DNA from 3 places in the Thauera sp. WB-2 genome. Region 2 is predicted to be linked to each of the others. Evidence: riboswitches for the same ligand, from Rfam matches in the RefSeq annotation. Region 2 holds a riboswitch; each other region holds the start of a gene.

Region 1 (6,321 bases), 1.5 Mb from region 2:
CACATCGACCGGCGTAGACAGCCACTCCCGCGTCCGCGCGACGGCAGGCGCCTTCTCCGCCTCGGACATGGTCGCGGTATACATCAGACGCGGGTCTACCTCGACGGGTGCCTGGAAAACCCGACGGGCACTCTCCCTGGCGCGGCAGAACGGGCTGCTGATCACCTTCGAGTACGGCACTCCGAGCCGCGCGAAGTTGGTGCCGATACGGTCCAGAGCGGCACGCCCGGCGTCGGAGAGCGGTCGCTGGCTGGCGCAATCGTCTATCTGCACCGGAATGCGGTCGGGGAAGCGGGCATCGGTCGCGCCATGGCGCATGTAGATCACGAACCCACCGCCGCGCAGGGCCTCGATATGGGCGGGAGACGCCGGTACGACCTCGAAGGACGAGCGTGCAGGAGGCGCGTCGGCAGCGACGGCCGGCAAACCGAGCGCCGCCAGGCACCCGAATACAAGCACAAAGTAGGAACGGACGAACGACATGTCAGCATGCATCTTGGGTCATGGATCGGCTGCAGGCCGCATCCGGCGCAGAGCCACTCGTTTGCCCGCAGGCCTGCCGATTATGCCGCCTCAAGATGGGTTGCAGGCAAAAATAGTCACAAGCCGCTCATGGTTTTTGGGCTGCATCACGCTGCGAGGTCGCACACCGCCTCACGCAGGCGGATCCAGACTAGCGGCCGAGGGCTTTTCTGCGCAGCGACGCGGCTGCCGCCATGAGTGCAAGCACCACGATCATCACCGCCGGATAGACCTGGTCGAGCACGAGCGCGAGGCCGAAGGCCAGCACATGAGCGCTCGCGCCCAATATGGCGGCCTGCAGCACTGCGGCGCGCAAACCTCTGGCACTTGCCCACACCGACCAGGCCGGGATGAGCACGAGCGCCAAGGTGACGAAGATGCCGCTGGCCAGGGCGCCGGTGGCGAGGATCGCTACCACGGCGAGCTCGCGCGCGAGCGCATGCGCACGTCCGGGAGCGCCGGGCAGCCAGGGCAGCAGCTGATGAGCCAGCAAGGCCTTGGACACGCCGCCGAGCACGGCGGCACCAAGCGCACCGACGACACCATGGGCGACGGCGTCCCGCCATTGCACGAGCAGCAACTGCCCCTCGACCGCGGAGGCCGACAACAGCCGTGCCTGGGCGTGGTTGTCAGCGAGCAGCAGACAAGCACTCCATGCCAGCAGCAGGACGAGGAGATGACGCGAACTCGCCACGGCCGCGACTGGCTTGATGAGCCACAGGCCCGCAACGGCCACCAGCATCGCCAGCCCCCAGGCACCGATGAGTAGCGGCCAGCCAGCGATGGCGGCGAGCATTGCGCCGAGCACTGCGACCTGTGCGTGGCTGAAAGCCGACAGCGCCTCGTCGCGCAGGCGCAGGATTACGCCGAGCGCCGCGAGCACGGCAGACATGAACAGGCCGAGCACGAAGCCGGGCGCAAAGAGCAGTAGCTGTTCAAGCATCGGTGATGGCCTGGAGGCGGACGTGATGTGCGGACTCGACGGTCTCGGCGTCGTGCGTGACGACCACGATCGCAGGGCCGCCGGCACGCGCCGAGGCGGTCGTCAGCCAAGCCACGAAGACATGGCGGCTCGCTGCATCGAGATACTGGGTCGGCTCATCGAGGAGCAGCAGATCGCAGGGCGTGGCGAGCGCCATTGCGAGCAGCAGACGCTGGCGCTGGCCGCCGCTGAGCCGGTCAACACGCTGGCCACGGTCGTCCGGCACCCACGCGTGCGCGAGTTCGGGCATGCCCGCCAGGGCAAGCAGGTCGGCGACGCTGAACGGCCCCGCCGGCAGCTGCGCAGCGTGCTGGCTGAAATGGCAGACGCGCAGGGCGTGCGCACGCTGCACCGTGCCGGCGAAGGGCGCCTGCTCCCCGGCCAAGGTGCGCATCAGGCTGCTCTTGCCAACCCCGTTGTCCCCGCTCACGAGGGTGACGGAACCCGCCTGCAGCGCAAGGTCGAGCGCTGCGAACAGGGGCGCAGCGAGCCCCGCTTGCAGGCCGCGCGCCTGGAGCAGCGCCGCCGCACTCATTGCGCGAGGCTGTCCACCCAGTGCTCGATGAGAGCGAAGTAGCTCTCGGCGTCGGCCGTCGCGGGCTCGAGTGCAAGCGCATGCAGCGGCCAGCCGAGTTCATCGGCAACCCGTCGTGCCGGCGCCTGCGGCTGGTAGTTGGCGAGCACGATCGTGCCGACCTGGCCGCGCTGCTGCTCGATCAGACGCGCCAGATGCGCGGGGCCGGGCGGCACGCCGGGCTTCTCCTCGACGAAGCCGACCAGCTCGACCGGCAGCCATTCGGCGAAATAGTCGAACTCCTCGTGATGCGCAACCAGGCGCAGCGGCGCACCGAACCGCGCCCGCAGCGCGGGCAGGCGGCTGCGCAACGCATCCTCGAAAGCGGCCGCAGCGGCCTCGAAAGCGGGCGCAGACTCGGGCGCCAGCGCCGCGAGGCGGTCGGCGAAGGCATGAGCAACAGTGATCATGCGCGGCGGCGACAGGTTCAGGTGCGGGTTCCCCTCGCCATGCACATGGCCGCCCAGCGCCGGGTCGAAGCGGGTCGGGCGCAGGTGAAGCGGCTCGGCGGCAGCGAAATACCCGGGCTGCCCCTTGCGCAGGCGGGGGTTGGCGGCTGCGTCGAGCGCCGCCGGCAACCAGCCCTCCTCGAGTTGGGCGCCGACCGCCAGCACGAGGTCGGCCCGCCGCAAGTGCGCGATCATGCTCGGACGCGCATTGAGCGTGTGCGCATCGCGGTCGGGCGCGACCAGCACCTGCACATCGACACGATCGCCGCCGACCGTGCGCGCGATGACGCCCATCGACGGCGTGGTGGCAACCACGATCAGGCGTGGCGCCTCAGCCAGCGCGGCCGAAGGCGCCAGCGCGATACCGAAGGCCACGGCCACGGCAGCGAGGAAGGCTTTCATCAGGACGCCTCGCCAGCTCAGAAGCGGTGCGCCGGATGGCTACCGAACAACGCGTTGAGCTGGAGCATGAACATCCAGCTGCCGTCCTGCGCCACCGCCGCCTCGCTGCCGTGGGCACGCTGACCGGCGAAGTCCTCGCGGGTGAGCTGAGCACGCACGAAGACCGTTTCGCGCGCGCGCCAGGTGACTTGTGCGCTGTAACGATAGGAGCTGTCCTCTTCGCCGAGTGCGCGCGGATGGAACTTGACGACCTTGTTGTTCAGGCCAAGCGCTTCGGCGCGCACGCCTGCCTCCCAGCGCGGCGCAAAGCCATACACAGCCTCGATGTAGGCGCCGTCCTGCTTCTCGGTGTAGTTCAGCCAGCGCGCACGGTTGCCGCCGCCAGCACCGACATCGCGCTCGACGTAGTAGTACTCGCCGCCGATACGCCAGTTGCCTTCGCCATGCGAGCGGCCGGCGTCGTAGCGGTACATCAGGTCGGCGCCGGCGAACCAGGCATCGCCGTCGATGTAGTGGGTGTGGTCGCCGTGGGCATCGACGCGCACGTTCTGGCGTGACGTACCGCCAGACACCCCCGCCTGCAGCGCATAGCGGTCGCCAAGATCTGGACCGAACTTGGCGAATGCGGTCAGCAGCCGCGGGCCGCTCTTGCGCGCGGACAGGGCGCCGTCGTCGTAGCGGTCCAGGCCTTCGCCGTTGCCCTGCAGCACTTCGACCCCGAGCATCGCGAAGCTGCGCGTGGGCAGCGTGTAGCTGAGCTGTACGCCGCGCTCGAGCAGCCCGTGGTCACCAAACAGGTACTGGTTTACCAAAGGACGCTCGACGAAGGACCAGTCGTGCGGATGGCGGCTGTTGACGTAGCCGATGTCGGACAGGAACTTGCCTGCCTTGACGCGCAGGCCGGCCGGCAGTGCGCGGGTGACGAGGTAGGCCTCCTCGACCTTCACATCCTCGTCGTCGAAACCGATGGTGAGCACGCCGTCGAACAGGTCGGTGCGCGCACGCAGACCGATCTCGGAATGTCCGGCGTTGAAGCCGTTCTCGAGTGCGTGCGAATGGCCGTGGTGGTGGCCATGGTCCTCGTCGCCGTGGGCATGGCCGAACCCTGCCGGCGTACCCTCCTTGCCGGAGTAACGGCGGGCGAAGATCCCGTCGAGCGTGAGCGATGCGTCGAGCTCGACCTCGCCGAGCTTGAGCGAGGACTGTGCCTGCACAGGCAAGGGTGCGGCGGCGAAAAGCGCCAGGGCAAGGGGTGCCAGCGCAGCAGGACGAAGGATGTTGTGCATGTTCAACCTCGGATGGAAGTCAGGGCCGTGAGCCGATGAGGCCGCGATGGTAGGGGCCTGTCTTCGTTTTTGCAAGTATGTTGCAATAAACTGATAGCATCGATGGCGTGCCACCCGGGCGACACCATCGGGATGCACAAGCATGGCAACACCCTGCAGGCTGCACGAGCGCGCAGGTTTGACAGCCCGTCGACCGGCACGCTAACCTGCGCGCCGTTCATGGTTGTCTGCCCTAACCAGCAGACATGAAAAGGGAATCCGGTGCCGCGCCCCGCGCGCTCAACCCGGAGCTGCCCCCGCAACTGTAATCGGCGAGTCCTGCGCCCTCTCTGCCACTGGAATCTTTCCGGGAAGGCTGGCGCAAGGCGATGACCCGTGAGCCAGGAGACCTGCCATGCACATCACCTTCAACAGTTTGGGGCGGGGTGTCCCTGACAAGAGGCATGGCTCACACCATTTCACTTGCTCGTTTTCCTGACGGCTCGAGTGCAGTGCACGGCGCGTCCGTGCGCATGGCGCCGCACGCCTGTCCGTCGGAGATCCGCCCTGCCCGCACCGGACCTCCAACATGGCAAAACGATTCCGCTTTCCCCCCACCCGTCTTGCGGCAGCCATTGCGCTTGTCGTTCATGCGCCGGTCTTCGCGCAGGTGACGCTGTCACCGGTCGAGGTCAGCGCCAACCGCGACGCCCCCAGCCTGTACTTGGACGAACCGAGCACCACCGGTAGCCGCGCGGGCGTCGCCGCGCGCGAACTGCCGGCCACGACAAGCAGCGTGGACAGCACACAGATGCAGGAGCGCGGCGACTTCCAGGTGCGCGAGGCCATCACGCGCGCCACCGGCATCACGGACATCGGCTCAGGCGGCACCGGCGGCCTGTCGTTCTCGGCACGCGGCTACACCGGCACCAACTCGGTCGGCATCGCCGAAGACGGCATACGCATTCAGACCGGGGCAGGCACCCAGAACTATCCTGGCAGCGCCTGGGGCTATGAACGCGTCGAAGTGCTGCACGGCCCGGCATCGGTGGTGTTCGGCAGCGGCACCGTGGGGGCGACCATCAACGCCGTACGCAAGGAGCCCAGCCGCGTTGCTGCGCAGGAGCTCATGGTCGCCGCCGGCAGCGATGGCGTGAAACGGCTCGGCCTTGGTGCCACCGGCGCACTCGGCGAAATCGCCTCCTACCGCGTCGATGCCTACGGGACCCACATCGACGGCTACCGCGACCTCGGCAACTCGCACGGCGGCAAGATCATGAACCGCCTGCGCCTGCAGCCCCGCAGCGACCTGCGCATCGACCTGACCGCAGACCACAGCGTGCAGTACCCCGAGCGCTACTGGGGCACGCCGCATGACAACGGCCGCATCCTGCCCGAGCTCAGGCGCGAGAACTACAACGCCGCAGATGCCGTGATCCGCTATGAGGACACCCGCCTGCGCGCGCGTGCCGACTGGCAGCTCGACGAGCGGATCGCGCTGAGCAACGAGATCTACCGCCTGGAGTCGCAGCGGCGCTGGATGAACATCGAGAACTACAGGCTCAACCTCGCCGCCGACCGGGTGGAGCGCAGCGACTACCTGCATATCCAGCACGAACTGGTACAGACCGGCAACCGGCTCGAGGCAGCACTGAAGCACGGCGCACACCGCGCGGTGGTCGGCTGGGAGGCTGCCCGCGTGGACTTCCGCCACATCAACAACTCACCCTACAGCGGGTCGTCGAACGTCAGCATCCGCGATCCGCAACATGGCAACTGGCTCAGCCCCGACCCGACGCTGGCCAAGTTCGATACCGCATCGACCCTGCACGGCTTCTATGCCGAGGACGCCTGGCAGCTCGGCGAGCGCTGGCTCGTGCTCGCCGGCTTCCGCCACGACCGCGCCCGCGTGGACCGCGACGAACTGGTGGCAGGCACCGACTTCAGCCGCACGCTCAAGGGCAACGCCTGGCGTGTCGGCCTCACCCACTTCCTGAGCCACGACACCAGCCTGTATGCGAACTACGCGACCGGCCATGACCCGGTCACATCGATGATCTCGCTCAACCTGGCCAACGCCGACTTCAAGCTGACCCGCGGCAAGCAGGTCGAAGTTGGCGTCAAGCA
Region 2 (6,321 bases):
ATCACGAAGGGCAACATGCCGATGCGGTCGAGCAACTTCAGAAAGACGTGGATGCACAGGTAGGCACTGATTGCCGACAGCACCACCCCCCAGGCCATTGCCGACCAGTCCACGGCATGTTCTTCCCGGACAAGGTCGAGCGCACTCAGGCCACCGGCGAGGACGATCACCGGAATCGACAGCAGGAAGGAGAAGCGCGCAGCCCCCGAGCGTGACAGTCCGAGCAGAAGCCCAGCGGTCATCGTGACCCCTGAGCGCGAGGTACCGGGGATGAGCGCCAGGGCCTGTGCGCAGCCGATGAGCAGGATGTCGCGGCGGGAAAGCGCATGTTCGCTGCGAGGCTGGGCGACCTTGCGGCCATGCAGGTCGGCGACCCAGAGCAGCAGGCCGAAGCCGATCGTGGTCCACGCGATGACCAGCGGTGAGCGCAGCGCCTGCTCGATGAAGCCCTTGAACAGCAGTCCGGCGAGTCCGACCGGGATGGTGCCGAGGATGACTGCCCAAGCCAGGCGGCTGTCGCCGACGCGCTGCCTGCGGACGAGCGATGCAGCCCAATCCTTCGTCATGGCGGTGATTTCGTCGCGGAAGTACCACACCACCGCAACCAGAGTGCCCAGGTGCACGGCGACGTCGAAGGCAAGACCCTGGTCGTCCCAGCCAGCGAGCCTTGGGAACAGGATCAGGTGCGCCGAACTGGAGATGGGCAGGAATTCAGTGAGGCCCTGGAGGATTGCAAGGATGACGATCTGGATGAAATCCATCGGGGGCCCTTACCGGTGGTGTGTACGGGAGTGCGGCGCTCACGGCAAGGTGCCGTGGCGCCTGCACGCGATCGGGCGTGATGCGTGCTCAGTCGCTCATTCCATGCGCATTTGCGGGAAGAGGATGACGTCGCGGATTGACGGCGAGTCGGTGAGCAACATCACCAGGCGGTCGATGCCGATGCCGCAGCCGCCGGTCGGGGGCAAGCCGTACTCGAGCGCGCGGATGTAGTCGGCGTCGAAATACATGGCTTCCTCGTCGCCGGCCTCCTTGGCCTCGACCTGCGCACGGAAGCGCGCGGCCTGGTCCTCGGGGTCGTTGAGCTCGGAGAAGCCGTTGGCGATCTCGCGGCCGACGATGAAGAGCTCGAAGCGCTCGGTGATCTCGGGGTCGGTGTCGGAGGCGCGTGCCAGCGGCGAAACCTCGACCGGGTAGTCGATGATGAAGGTCGGCTCCCACAGTTCGGCTTCGGCGCAGGCTTCGAAAAGCTGCAGCTGCAGGCTGCCCAGGCCGCCCGGCTTCACCTTTTCGCCGAAGTCCTTGATCTTCTGCTTGAGCCACGCCGCGTCCGCCAGCTGCTCCAGCGTGAAGCCCGGGTGGTACTTGCGAATCGCCTCGACGATGGTGAGGCGGTGGAAGGGCTTGGAGAGGTCGAGCTCACGCCCCTGGTACACGAAGGATTCGGTGCCCAGCGCCTCGCGTGCGGCGTGGCGGATCAGGCCTTCGGTGAAGTCCATCAGCGTCTTGTAGTTCGCGTACGCCTCGTAGAACTCCATCATGGTGAATTCGGGGTTGTGGCGCGGGCTGAGGCCTTCGTTGCGGAAGTTGCGGTTGACCTCGAACACCTTCTCGAAGCCGCCCACCACCAGGCGCTTGAGGTAGAGCTCGGGCGCGATGCGCAGGAACAGCTCCATGTCGAGCGCATTGTGGTGGGTGGTGAAGGGCTTGGCTGCGGCGCCACCCGGGATCGGGTGCATCATCGGCGTCTCGACCTCGAGGAAGCCGTGGCCTGTCATGTAGTTGCGGATCGACTGCACCATGCGGCTGCGCGCCACGAAGGTGAAGCGCGACTGCTCGCTCATGATGAGGTCGACATAGCGTTGGCGGTACTTCTGCTCGACGTCGGTAAGGCCGTGGAACTTGTCCGGCAGCGGACGCAGGCTCTTGGTGAGCAGGCGGATCTCGCTGGCCTTGACCGACAGTTCGCCGGTCTTGGTCTTGAACACCGTGCCGACGCAGCCGACGATGTCGCCGATGTCCCAGGTCTTGAACTGTGCATACACGTCCTCGCCCACGCCGTCGCGCTGCACGTAGAGCTGGATGCGGCCCGACAGGTCCTGGATGGTGACGAAGCTCGCCTTGCCCATCACGCGCTTCAACATGATGCGGCCGGCCACCTTGACCTCGACCGGCATGGCTTCCAGCGCCTCGGCGTCTTTCTCGCCATACAGCTCGTCGAGCTTGCCGGCGGTGTTCTCGCGTGAGAAGTCGTTGGGGAAGGCACGGCCGCTCTGGCGCCAGGCAGCGAGTTTCTCGCGACGCTCGGCGATCAGGTGGTTTTCGTCCTGCGGCGGGGTGTTCGTCTGGTCGGACATGGTGTGGATTCGGGTCGGATGGAAATTCGTGGGCGCCGGCGCGGTGCCAGCGGCAAAGGCGTGATTGTCGCAGGCGGAGGGGGGGCAGGGCAATTGCGGCAGGGCAGCGTTGCCATCCCCTTCTGCCAGAGGGAGGGGGCAGCCGCGGGGTGACGGTGGCGCGGCAACGGGGCGTGCATTGTTTCTCGGAAATATTTCGCGAACCGCCCTAAAGTGCGTGCTCTGCACTCCGATAGTGGTATCACCGATCCTATTCGTCCCAGGAACCAGGAAATGAGCAGTTTCCGCGAGCTATACGAATCCGTCGAAAAGACGTTCTGGAACTCTCTGACCAAGAAGCTCAGCAGCTTCCTGTTGCTGCCGCTGCTGAACCTCTGCTACCTCGTCCTGTTCTGGTGGCAGTCGGCCGAGATCGAGCGTCTCATTGCACGAGGGCCCGAGGCAGCGGCCGGCATTACGGCGATGCTGGACAAGGGCTTCGTCATTGCGGTCTTCCTGAGCGCCCTTGCACTGGTGATGACGGTCGGACACATCCTCTACATGCGCCACCTGATCGTGCGTCCGGTGCGCGCCATCTGTGGCGTGTTCGAAGAGATCGCGCGCGGCGAAGGTGACTTCTCGCGCAACCTGCCGGTGAGCAGTCATGACGAACTCCGCGACCTGGCCCTCGGTTACAACCGCTTTGCCGACCGCATGCGCGAGATCATCGGCGAAGTGCGGAACATGAGCGTCAAGATTGCGCGCGAGGCCGTGCAGGTCAAGCTGCGCATCGAGGAGTCGGCCGCAGGCGCGCGCGAGCAGGAGCGCATGACCACTCAGGTTTTCGAAACCAGCACCGCCTCCACCGCGGCGATTGATGACGTCTCCCACAGTGCGCACCAGATCACCGACTCGACCAACGCCAACCTTGCCATTGCGCGTGACTCGCTGGTCGAGATGCAGGAGATTGCGGGCAAGATCAACACCGTCAGCGACAAGGTGCTCAGGTTCAACACCACGGTGGACGACCTGTCCACGCGTTCGGAGAGTGTCAAGCAGATCGCCGTGCTGATTCGCGAGATCGCAGACCAGACCAATCTGCTGGCGCTCAATGCCGCGATCGAGGCAGCGCGTGCCGGCGAGGCGGGGCGTGGCTTTGCCGTGGTCGCGGATGAGGTGCGCAAGCTGGCCGAGCGCGTCAACAAGGCCACCGAGGAGATCGTGGGCAACATCAATGGCATGCTGGGCCTGGTGGCGAACACCCGCAGCGAGAACGAGATCATCAATGTCGACGTGCAGGATACGCGGACGGTGGTCGAGCGCTCTGCGCGTCAGTTCGAGCACATGGTCGGCGAGTTCGAAGCCACGGGACAGCAGCTGAGCCAGATCGCCAGCGCGATGGAGTCGTTGAGCAGCACCAATGCCCGCGTGCACGAGAGTGTCACCGCCATCAACCAGCTGTCGGCCAAGGTTGGCGAGCAGATGCAGGACAGCGAGCAGCGAACGGTCGGGCTGACCAAGGCGACCGAGGCGGTACAGGAACTGGTGTCGCGCTTCAAGATCGGCCGCGGGACCTTTGACCAGGTGGTCGACCAGACCCGCATCTTCCGCGACCGCATCCAGGAACAGCTCGAGCAGATGGCGGCCAACCACGTCGATGTCTTCGATCGTCGCTATACGCCGATGGCCGGCACCAACCCGCCCAAGTTCAAGGTGAGCTGGGGCGAGGAGTTCACCCGCCGCTGCCAGGCCATCCTCGACGGCAGCCTCAATGCCGCGCAAGGCGCAGCGTTTGCCGTGGCGGTCAATACCGACAGCTACCTGTCGACCCACAACAGCAAGTTTTCCAAGCCGTTGACCGGCAATTACGAGGCTGATCTGGTCGGCAACCGTACCTGCCGCAAGTTCGACCGCCCACCCGAGCTGCGCGCGGCGCGCAATACCGAGTCGATGTTGTTGCAGACCTATCTGCGTGACACCGGCGAGGTGCTGTGCGACATCGCCATGCCGATCATGGTGGGTGGCCGGCACTGGGGCAATGTGCGGGTCGGTGTGCCTGCCGAATCCCTCATCGCCGACTGAACTGAATACCCGCATGGGGCATGCCGGCAGCAAGACGGCTTGCCCTGTGGGACTGCGGCGGCGTATAGTCCGCCCCGTATCGAACGGGAGCGCCTGGATGAGTCCTCATCCGGGTGTGAAACGGGAAGTCCGGTGAAGCGAGGCCATAGGCCCGCCATTCCGGCGCAGCCCCCGCTGCTGTAAGCCTGACGGTGCCATCAATCAATGCCACTGGAGCACACTGCTCCGGGAAGGCGATGGCAACCGGACGAAGGTGAGCCAGAAGACCGACCCGCTCGATCAGACAGGTAAGTGCCCCGGGGTGCGGGCAAATGCCGACTGCTTGAGCGGATCCATGATCCGCCCGCGTCCTGCCCGATCCGAGTCTCTGCGGTATCGCACGCGTTCATGCTGTCGCCATTGTTCCGCCCTCCGCTTACACCTTGGAAGACTTGGAGCGCGGAACGATGGATGAGAACAGGAAGCACAGCCACAATGAACGCATGCAGCGCAAGAAGGAGGTGGTCGATGCGGCCATCGAGCGCGCGCAGGAAGAACGCGGCATCGTCATCCTGATCACCGGCAACGGCAAGGGCAAGACGACCTCCGCCTTCGGCACCCTCTATCGTGCACTCGGCCATGGCCAGCAAGCGGGCGTGGTGCAGTTCATCAAGGGCACCCATGCTACCGGCGAGGTGGCCTTCCTGCAGCGCAACCCGGGCGCCTGCGCCGTGCGCTACCACGCGATGGCCACCGGCTTCACCTGGAACACGCAGAACTGGGACGCCGACAAGCGCGCCGCCGACGAAGCCTGGGCGCAGGCCGTCGCCATGCTCGCCGACCCGGCGCTGAGCCTCGTCGTGCTCGACGAGCTCACCTACATGCTCAAGTACAACTACCTCGACACCGAACAGGTGCTCGCCGCGGTGCGCGCGCGCCCGCCGAAGCAGACCGTGATCATTACCGGTCGCGCAGCCAAGCCCGAACTCGTCGACCTGGCCGACACGGTCAGCGAGATCGCCGACCGCAAGCACGCCTTCAAGGCCGGGGTGAAGGCCCAGGCCGGCATCGACTTCTGAGCGCCTGGCGCTTGCCTGCCGCACACATCCTGCGATCACACCCTCGCGCCCCCGGAGCATCCCGATGAGCATTCGCCCCAAGATCCCCGCCACCATCGTCACTGGCTTCCTCGGCAGCGGCAAGACGACCCTGCTGCGCCACATCCTCGCCCATGCGGGCGGGCGGCGAATCGCCGTCATCGTCAACGAGTTCGGTGAACTCGGCATCGACGGTGAGATCCTGCGCGGCTGCGGCATCGGCTGCGAGGATGAGGGAGGCGAGCGTGCTGGCCAGCTCTATGAGCTGGCCAACGGTTGCCTGTGCTGCACCGTTCAGGAGGAGTTCTACCCGGTGATGCGCGAGCTCATCGCACGCCGCGACGACATCGACCACATCCTCATCGAGACCTCCGGCCTCGCCCTGCCCAAGCCGCTGGTGCAGGCCTTCAACTGGCCCGAGATCCGCAACGCCTGCACTGTGGACGCGGTGATCACCGTGGTGGACGTGCCCGCCGCCGCGGCCGGCCAGTTCGCGGCCAACCCGCAGGCGGTGGACGCGCAGCGCCGAGCCGACCCCAACCTCGACCACGAGTCGCCGCTGCACGAGCTTTTCGAGGACCAGCTGTCGGCAGCCGATCTGGTGATCCTGTCCAAGACCGATCTTGCCGACGAGACGGCACGCGCTACCGTCGAGGCCCTGGTACGCGAGGAACTGCCGCCTGCAGTGAAGGTGGTCGCGAGCGAGCACGGGCGTATCGACCTCGACCTCGTCCTTGGCCTGGGCGCTGCCGCCGAGGACAACATCCACCTGCGTGCGAGCCACCACGACCATGAAGAGGGCGACGCCCACGACCATGACCACGACG
Region 3 (6,321 bases), 1.3 Mb from region 2:
GTCGGCACGCAGCACAGCGTCGCGGTCACCGGCAATCACTCCGCCGCGGCCATCGAGCAGGATGATGTGGTCGGCATAGCGTGCAGCAAGGTTGATGTCGTGCAGCACCATCACGCTGCCGCGCCCCGTTCCAGGCTCGCGCACCAGGCGCTGGAACAGCTCGAGTGTGGCGATCTGGTGGTGCAGATCGAGGTGGTTGAGCGGCTCGTCGAGCAGGAACAGCCGCGGCGCCTGCGTCAGCAGTGCGGCGATCGCCACGCGCTGGCGCTCGCCGCCCGACAGCGTATGCACCGCGCGCTGCTCGAAGCCCGCCAGCCCCACCTCGGCCAGCGTCCGGCGCGCGATCGCAACATCCTCCGCACTCTCCCAGCCCCAGCGCCCGAGGTGCGGGTGGCGCCCCACCAGCACGGTCTCAAGCACACCGGCGGCGAAGGGGTCGGGCTGCTGCTGGGCGAGCAGACCGCGATAGCGCGCGGCCTCGAGTGCAGGCCACGCCGCATACGGCAGGCCGCCCAGGCGTACCTGCCCCACCGTGGGCTCGCGCAGGCCGGCGAGCGTATGCAACAGCGTGGTCTTGCCAGCGCCGTTGGGCCCGAGCAGCACCAGGCACTCGCCCGCGGCCAGGCTCAGGCTGAACTCGCAGCACAGCCAGCGCTCTCCCACCTGCAGTGCGAGGCGTTCGGCCTCGAGCAAGGGTGCGGCATCGACGGGCAGGCGGCGCGCGGCGTTCATGTGCTGCTGCGCGGACTGCGCGAAAGCAGGAACAGGAACACCGGCACGCCGATCATCGCGGTGAGCACGCCGACCGGCAGTTGCTGCGGCGCCAGCATGGTGCGCGCCGCGGTGTCGGCCAGGGTGAGCAGGGTGCCGCCCACCAGCGCCGCCGCGGGGATGAGCACGCGCTGGTCATTGCCGAGGACGAGCCGCACCAGGTGCGGCACGATGAGGCCAACGAAACCCACCGAGCCAACCAGCGTGACCGCGGTGGCGGTAAGCAGCGAGGCCAGCACGTAGAGCACGATGCGCAGCCGTTGCACGCGCACGCCGAGCGCACGCGCCGTAAGCTCGCCACGCGCGAGCACGTTCAGATCACGCGCGAACGGCATCACCGCCAGCAGCGCCAGTACCAGCACGACCACTGCCGGCCACGGCCGCGCCGCCGCGCTGGCGTCGCCCATCATCCAGAACAGCATCGGCATCACCCGCGTATCCGATGCCAGCGCCAGCATCATCGACACCGCCGCGCCACAGCCGGCCGCGACGATGACGCCGGTGAGCAACAGCCGCGTCTGCGTCCAGCTGCCGTCGCCGTGCGCCAGGCCGAACACCACCAGCATCGCCGTGAGTGCACCGGCAAAGGCCATCGCATCGATCCAGAACGCCGCTGCCCCGAGCGTGATTGCTCCCAGCGCCCCCACCGCCGCCCCACCCGAGATGCCAAGGATGTAGGGGTCGGCAAGCGGGTTGCGCAGCAGCACCTGCATGAGCGCGCCCGCGGTGGCGAGCAGGCCGCCACTGACGAACGCCGCGACGGCGCGGGGGAGGCGGAGCTCGAGGATGATGGCGGCCTGCAGATGCTGCGCGCCACTCAAAGCGGCAGCAACATCTGCAAGCCCCATCGGAATCTCACCCGCCACCAGCGCTGCGAACAATGCGCCGCAGCCCAGCGCTGCAAGCGCGATCAGCGAAAGCACGTGCCGGCGACGACATGACATGGCCGGGCCCCCGAATGCGCGACTTCAGGACTCAGCGCGGCGCATAGCGCACACCGATGAACACGCCAGCACCCGGTGTTCCATAGCCACGCGCCGTCTCATACTGCTTGTCGAACACATTGTCTGCGCGCGCCTCGACTGACCAGTCGCGATCGATTGCATAGCGTGCGGTCAGGTTAACGAGTCCGTAGCCGCCGAGCCGGTTGGTTTCGAAGTTGGTGTCGTACCGCGACCCGACCAGCGCCCACTCCCCACCAAGCGTCCATGCCCCAATCGTTCGCGTGGCAGAGACATTCATCGACTGCTTGGCACGCCGCCCCAGCCGGAACCCGGTCGTACGGTCCTTTGCATCGAGGAAGTCCGCGTTGGCTGCGAAGTCCCAACCATCGACGTTGAGCGCATAGGCGAGCGTGAGGCCACGGATCCTGGCCTTGTCTACGTTCGCGTAGCCGCCGCTCCAGCCGATCATGTCCTCGATCGTGTTGATGAAATAGGTCGCGGAAACCAGCTGGTTACCGCTTGCCCAGGTCAGCCCCAGTTCGCGATTAAGCGCATTCTCCGGTTTCAGGTCCGGATTGCCGTAGGAGACGTTGTAGAGCTGGTCAAGGCTCGGACTCTTGAATGCCTTGCTGACGCCTGCGCTTGCACGCAAGTCGGGCGCAAGCTGATAGCCGTAGGACACCCCGCCGGTAAGCTTGTCCCCGTAGCGGCTATGGTCGTCGTGGCGGACATTTGCCTGCCAGCTATGTGGCCCCAGATCGGCAGTCCAGCCCAGGCCAAGAGAGTCGATCTGCACATTTCCCTCGGCGAAGGTCTCGCGCGGGCGCGCCACCTGCTCGAAGCGTTCGACCACGACAAGTCCCGTCCCGATCGGCAGCGCGATGTCGTTCTGCCAACTCAAGGTCTTGTTGGTGCTCTCCCGCCGGGTGATGCCCAAAGGATCCCAGGGCGCGGGCTCGCTGTAGTCCGCACGATCCTCGTCGGTGCGCCCATACGACAGGCGACTGGACCACGACGAGGTCAGGCGGTTTCGGACGAATGCGTTGAATACCGAGGTCTTGAAGCTCGCACGGTCATCGAAGTTGCCGCTACCGCCAAAACTGTCGTATTGCACCGTTCCCGACTGTTCAAGGAAGGAAACGCCCACTTCGTGCCCCTCGGCAGGATGGAAGGACAGCGCACCACCATAGCCCTCGTTGCGGTAACGATCGTCATCCGCATCGCGATTGCTGGCGCCCCTGCGGGACGAAAAGCCATCGGTGTTCAGCGAGTTGACGTGAAGGCGGAAGCGCCACCGCTCATCCCCACCCGACACTGCCAGATCGCCCTGACGCGTATCCCGACTGCCAGCACCGGCATATCCGTCCAGGCGCAGCCCGGGCTCAGCCGTGCGGGTGATGATGTTGATCACTCCGCCAATGGCGTCCGCGCCGTAGATCGCACTCGCGGCCCCACGGACGATCTCGATACGCTCTACGTTGTTGAGCGACAGGTACTGCAGCGACGAACCCGACAAGGCAGTGGAGTTGAACGGGACACCGTCGACCAGAATCTTGGTCTGATCCGGTTTCGTGCCCCGCAGGTAGAGGCTGACCGATGCGCCGGGACCACCATTGCGGGCAAACTGGACACCGGGCTGGCGGCCAAGCAGGTCGACGACGTTGGATGCCGCGGCGCGCTCGATCTGGGTGCGATCGATCACGGTGACGTCGGCGAGCAGTTCGTTGGCCTTGACCGGCTGACGCGTTGCGGTAACGACAACCGTCGGAGCAATGTGCTCCTGAGCGTAGACCGGCACGGCAAGGACTGCCGACGCCAGGCCGCCAATACAGAGGCCAAGTTGGGAATAACGCAGATTCATCGAAAAGACTCCCTGAGCTGCGCAATGCGTCCCCGCATGCGACAAGCCATCCAGCACATGGACGCACCACGACCCAGGTAGAACCGAAGAGAGCAGAAAGAGAAACCACCACGCCCGTCGCCGCCACCCCGCGGCACATCCGCCATTTCGCGCTCCGGCCGGTCTCCGGGCTCGTGCGCTGTGCCGGCGGAGCCGGACGGATGGATCGCCTTCCCGGGTCGAGGACCCAGTGGCTGCATGACCCACCTTGCGCGCACTTACCGTTGCGGGGGCAGCACAGGCATTGCGGCCTCGTTTGCGAGGGGCCGCGCACCTGTTTCCCGTTTAACCCTGGGCGAGAAACGCCCGTGGGCACCGATAACGCGTTGCCCCTTCCGGGGCAGTCGGCGCGGATGATACCGTACGGGGCGGTATCGTGCACTGCAATAAGATACAGACGTTCCCTACACAAGGACCCGCCAGAACAATGACATGCGAACTGATCCTCGGTGGCGCCCGCTCCGGCAAGAGCCGCGAGGCCGAGCGCCGGGCGGCGGCGTCGGGGCTGGCGGTGACGGTGATCGCCACCGCCGAGGCGCTGGATGCGGAGATGGCTGCGCGCATCCGGCGCCACCAGGCCGACCGCCCCGCCGGCTGGCGCACAGTGGAGGCGCCGATTGCGCTCGCGGACACGCTGCGCGAAGCCTCCGCCCCCGGGCACTGCCTGGTGGTCGACTGCCTGACGCTGTGGCTGAGCAACCTGCTCACCGATGCCCACCACCTACCCCCGGGCGCGAGCGCCGAAGACTTGCCTGCCTTCCGCCGCGAGCGCGACGCATTGCTGGCCGTGCTGCCGACCCTGCCGGGGCACATCATCCTCGTCGCCAACGAAGTTGGCCTGGGACTGGTCCCCGAGACCGCGCTTGGCCGGCTCTTCCGCGACGAGGCGGGCCGACTCAACCAAGCGGTTGCGGCAGCGTGCCCACGCGTGGTGTTCGTCGCTGCAGGGCTGCCGCTGGTGCTCAAGGACGGCTAAACTCGCGCTCATTCCGTCTGCATCCTGCAGGCCCGCGACCCGGCATTCGTAAATCATGAACTTCCAGCTCTCCCAGCCCGACACCCTGCTCAGCGCTGCCATCCAGCACAAGATCGACCGCAAGACCAAGCCAGTGGGCGCGCTCGGGCGGCTCGAGGCGCTCGCGCTACAGATCGCACTGGTGCAGCAGACGCCTGCCCCCGAGCTGCACCAACCGCACATCGTCGTCTTTGCCGGCGACCATGGCGCGGCACGCGCCGGGGTATCGGCCTACCCGCAGGACGTGACCTGGCAGATGGTGGAGAACTTCCTCGCCGGCGGGGCCGCGATCAACGTCTTCAGCCGCCAGATGGGGCTGGGGCTGAGCGTGGTCGACGCAGGCGTGAATCATGAGTTCGGCAAGCGCCCGGGCCTGATCGACGCCAAGATCGGCCCCGGCACGGCGAGCTACATCGACCGCCCGGCGATGACGCCGGCGCAGCGCGACGCCGCCCTCGAGCGTGGGCGCGGCATCGCCCATGCACTCGCCGGCAACGGCAGCAACTGCATCGGCTTCGGCGAGATGGGGATCGGCAACACCGCCTCGGCGTCCCTGATCACCCATTGCCTGGTGGGTGCCGACCACGACGCCGAGCTCTACAACGTCACCGGCCGCGGCACCGGGCTGGATGACGCCGGCCTTTTCCGCAAGCGCAGCCTACTGGCGCAAGCGCTCGAGCGCGGCGGCCGGCCGAGCGATCCGCTGGCAGTGCTGGCCGAGTACGGCGGCTTCGAGATCGCGATGATGGCCGGCGCCATGCTCGGCGCGGCCGAAAAGCGCATGCTGCTGCTGATCGACGGCTTCATCGTCACCTCGGCATTGCTTGTCGCCTACGCCATCGATCCGCGCATCCTCGCCTACTGCGTGTTCGCCCACCGATCGCAGGAGCCGGGCCACCGCGTGCAGCTCGACTTCCTGCAGGTCGAGCCGCTGATGGAGCTCGACCTGCGCCTGGGCGAGGGCACGGGCGCAGCGCTCGCCTTCCCGCTGGCGCAGGCGGCGGTCAACTTCCTCAACGAAATGGCGAGCTTCGAGTCGGCTGGCGTCAGCGACCAGGGCTGAAGCCCGATGCGCACGCAGCTCGAACTGTTCTGCATCGCCCTCGGCTACTTCACCCGCATCCCGGTGCCGGGCTGGGTGGCGTGGGCACCGGAGCGCCTCACCCACGCCGCACGCTGGCTTCCGCTGGTGGGCTGGGTGGTGGGTGGCACAGGTGCGGCAAGCCTGCTGCTGTTCGCCCAGTTCCTCCCGGCCAGCCTGGCGGTGATCCTGTCCATGGCAGTGACGATCCGCCTTACCGGCGCCTTCCACGAAGACGGCTTCGCCGACAGCTGCGACGGTCTCGGCGGCGGCTGGGACAAGGCGCAGATCCTGGCGATCATGAAGGACTCGCGCATCGGCAGCTATGGCGCCATCGGCCTGGTGCTGATGCTGCTCGCCAAGGCTGCGGCGCTGATCGAGCTGGCCGCGGCCAGCCCCGCCACCGCCGCGACCGCCCTCTTCGTCGCCCACGCGCTGTCGCGCCTGGCGGCCAACGCGGTGCTGCACGCCCTGCCCTATGCGCGCAGCGACGACAGCAGCAAGGCAGCGGCCGTCGTCGGCCACCTGGGCCGCAAGGACCTCCTCATCGCCGCCGCCTGCGGCCTGCTGCCCGCGTTCGTGCTGCTCGCGCCGCTGCCTGCGCTGGCCG

Evidence for each region. A riboswitch is a leader RNA that binds a small molecule or an ion and turns the genes downstream of it on or off. The one in region 2 is predicted to bind cobalamin.
Region 1: linked by a shared signal. The riboswitch ahead of LQF09_RS16305 (TonB-dependent receptor) and the one ahead of cobO (cob(I)yrinic acid a,c-diamide adenosyltransferase) in region 2 are both predicted to bind cobalamin.
Region 3: linked by a shared signal. The riboswitch ahead of LQF09_RS03145 (TonB-dependent receptor domain-containing protein) and the one ahead of cobO (cob(I)yrinic acid a,c-diamide adenosyltransferase) in region 2 are both predicted to bind cobalamin.

Annotation. Positions count from the first base shown of each region.
Region 1 covers NZ_CP088935.1:3,557,379-3,563,699, forward strand. Annotated here, with positions in the region: gene LQF09_RS16280 (histidine phosphatase family protein) at 1-483, opposite strand, end outside; gene LQF09_RS16285 (ABC transporter) at 674-1,465, opposite strand; gene LQF09_RS16290 (ABC transporter ATP-binding protein) at 1,458-2,039, opposite strand; gene LQF09_RS16295 (metal ABC transporter substrate-binding protein) at 2,036-2,929, opposite strand; gene LQF09_RS16300 (TonB-dependent receptor) at 2,947-4,215, opposite strand; cobalamin riboswitch at 4,419-4,626, shown strand; gene LQF09_RS16305 (TonB-dependent receptor) at 4,784-6,321, shown strand, end outside.
Region 2 covers NZ_CP088935.1:2,030,411-2,036,731, forward strand. Annotated here, with positions in the region: gene LQF09_RS09265 (undecaprenyl-diphosphate phosphatase) at 1-761, opposite strand, end outside; gene lysS (lysine--tRNA ligase) at 858-2,357, opposite strand; gene LQF09_RS09275 (methyl-accepting chemotaxis protein) at 2,631-4,418, shown strand; cobalamin riboswitch at 4,487-4,707, shown strand; gene cobO (cob(I)yrinic acid a,c-diamide adenosyltransferase) at 4,865-5,476, shown strand; gene cobW (cobalamin biosynthesis protein CobW) at 5,541-6,321, shown strand, end outside.
Region 3 covers NZ_CP088935.1:693,087-699,407, reverse strand. Annotated here, with positions in the region: gene LQF09_RS03155 (ABC transporter ATP-binding protein) at 1-732, opposite strand, end outside; gene LQF09_RS03150 (FecCD family ABC transporter permease) at 729-1,715, opposite strand; gene LQF09_RS03145 (TonB-dependent receptor domain-containing protein) at 1,747-3,576, opposite strand; cobalamin riboswitch at 3,717-3,950, opposite strand; gene cobU (bifunctional adenosylcobinamide kinase/adenosylcobinamide-phosphate guanylyltransferase) at 4,043-4,591, shown strand; gene cobT (nicotinate-nucleotide--dimethylbenzimidazole phosphoribosyltransferase) at 4,647-5,693, shown strand; gene LQF09_RS03130 (adenosylcobinamide-GDP ribazoletransferase) at 5,700-6,321, shown strand, end outside.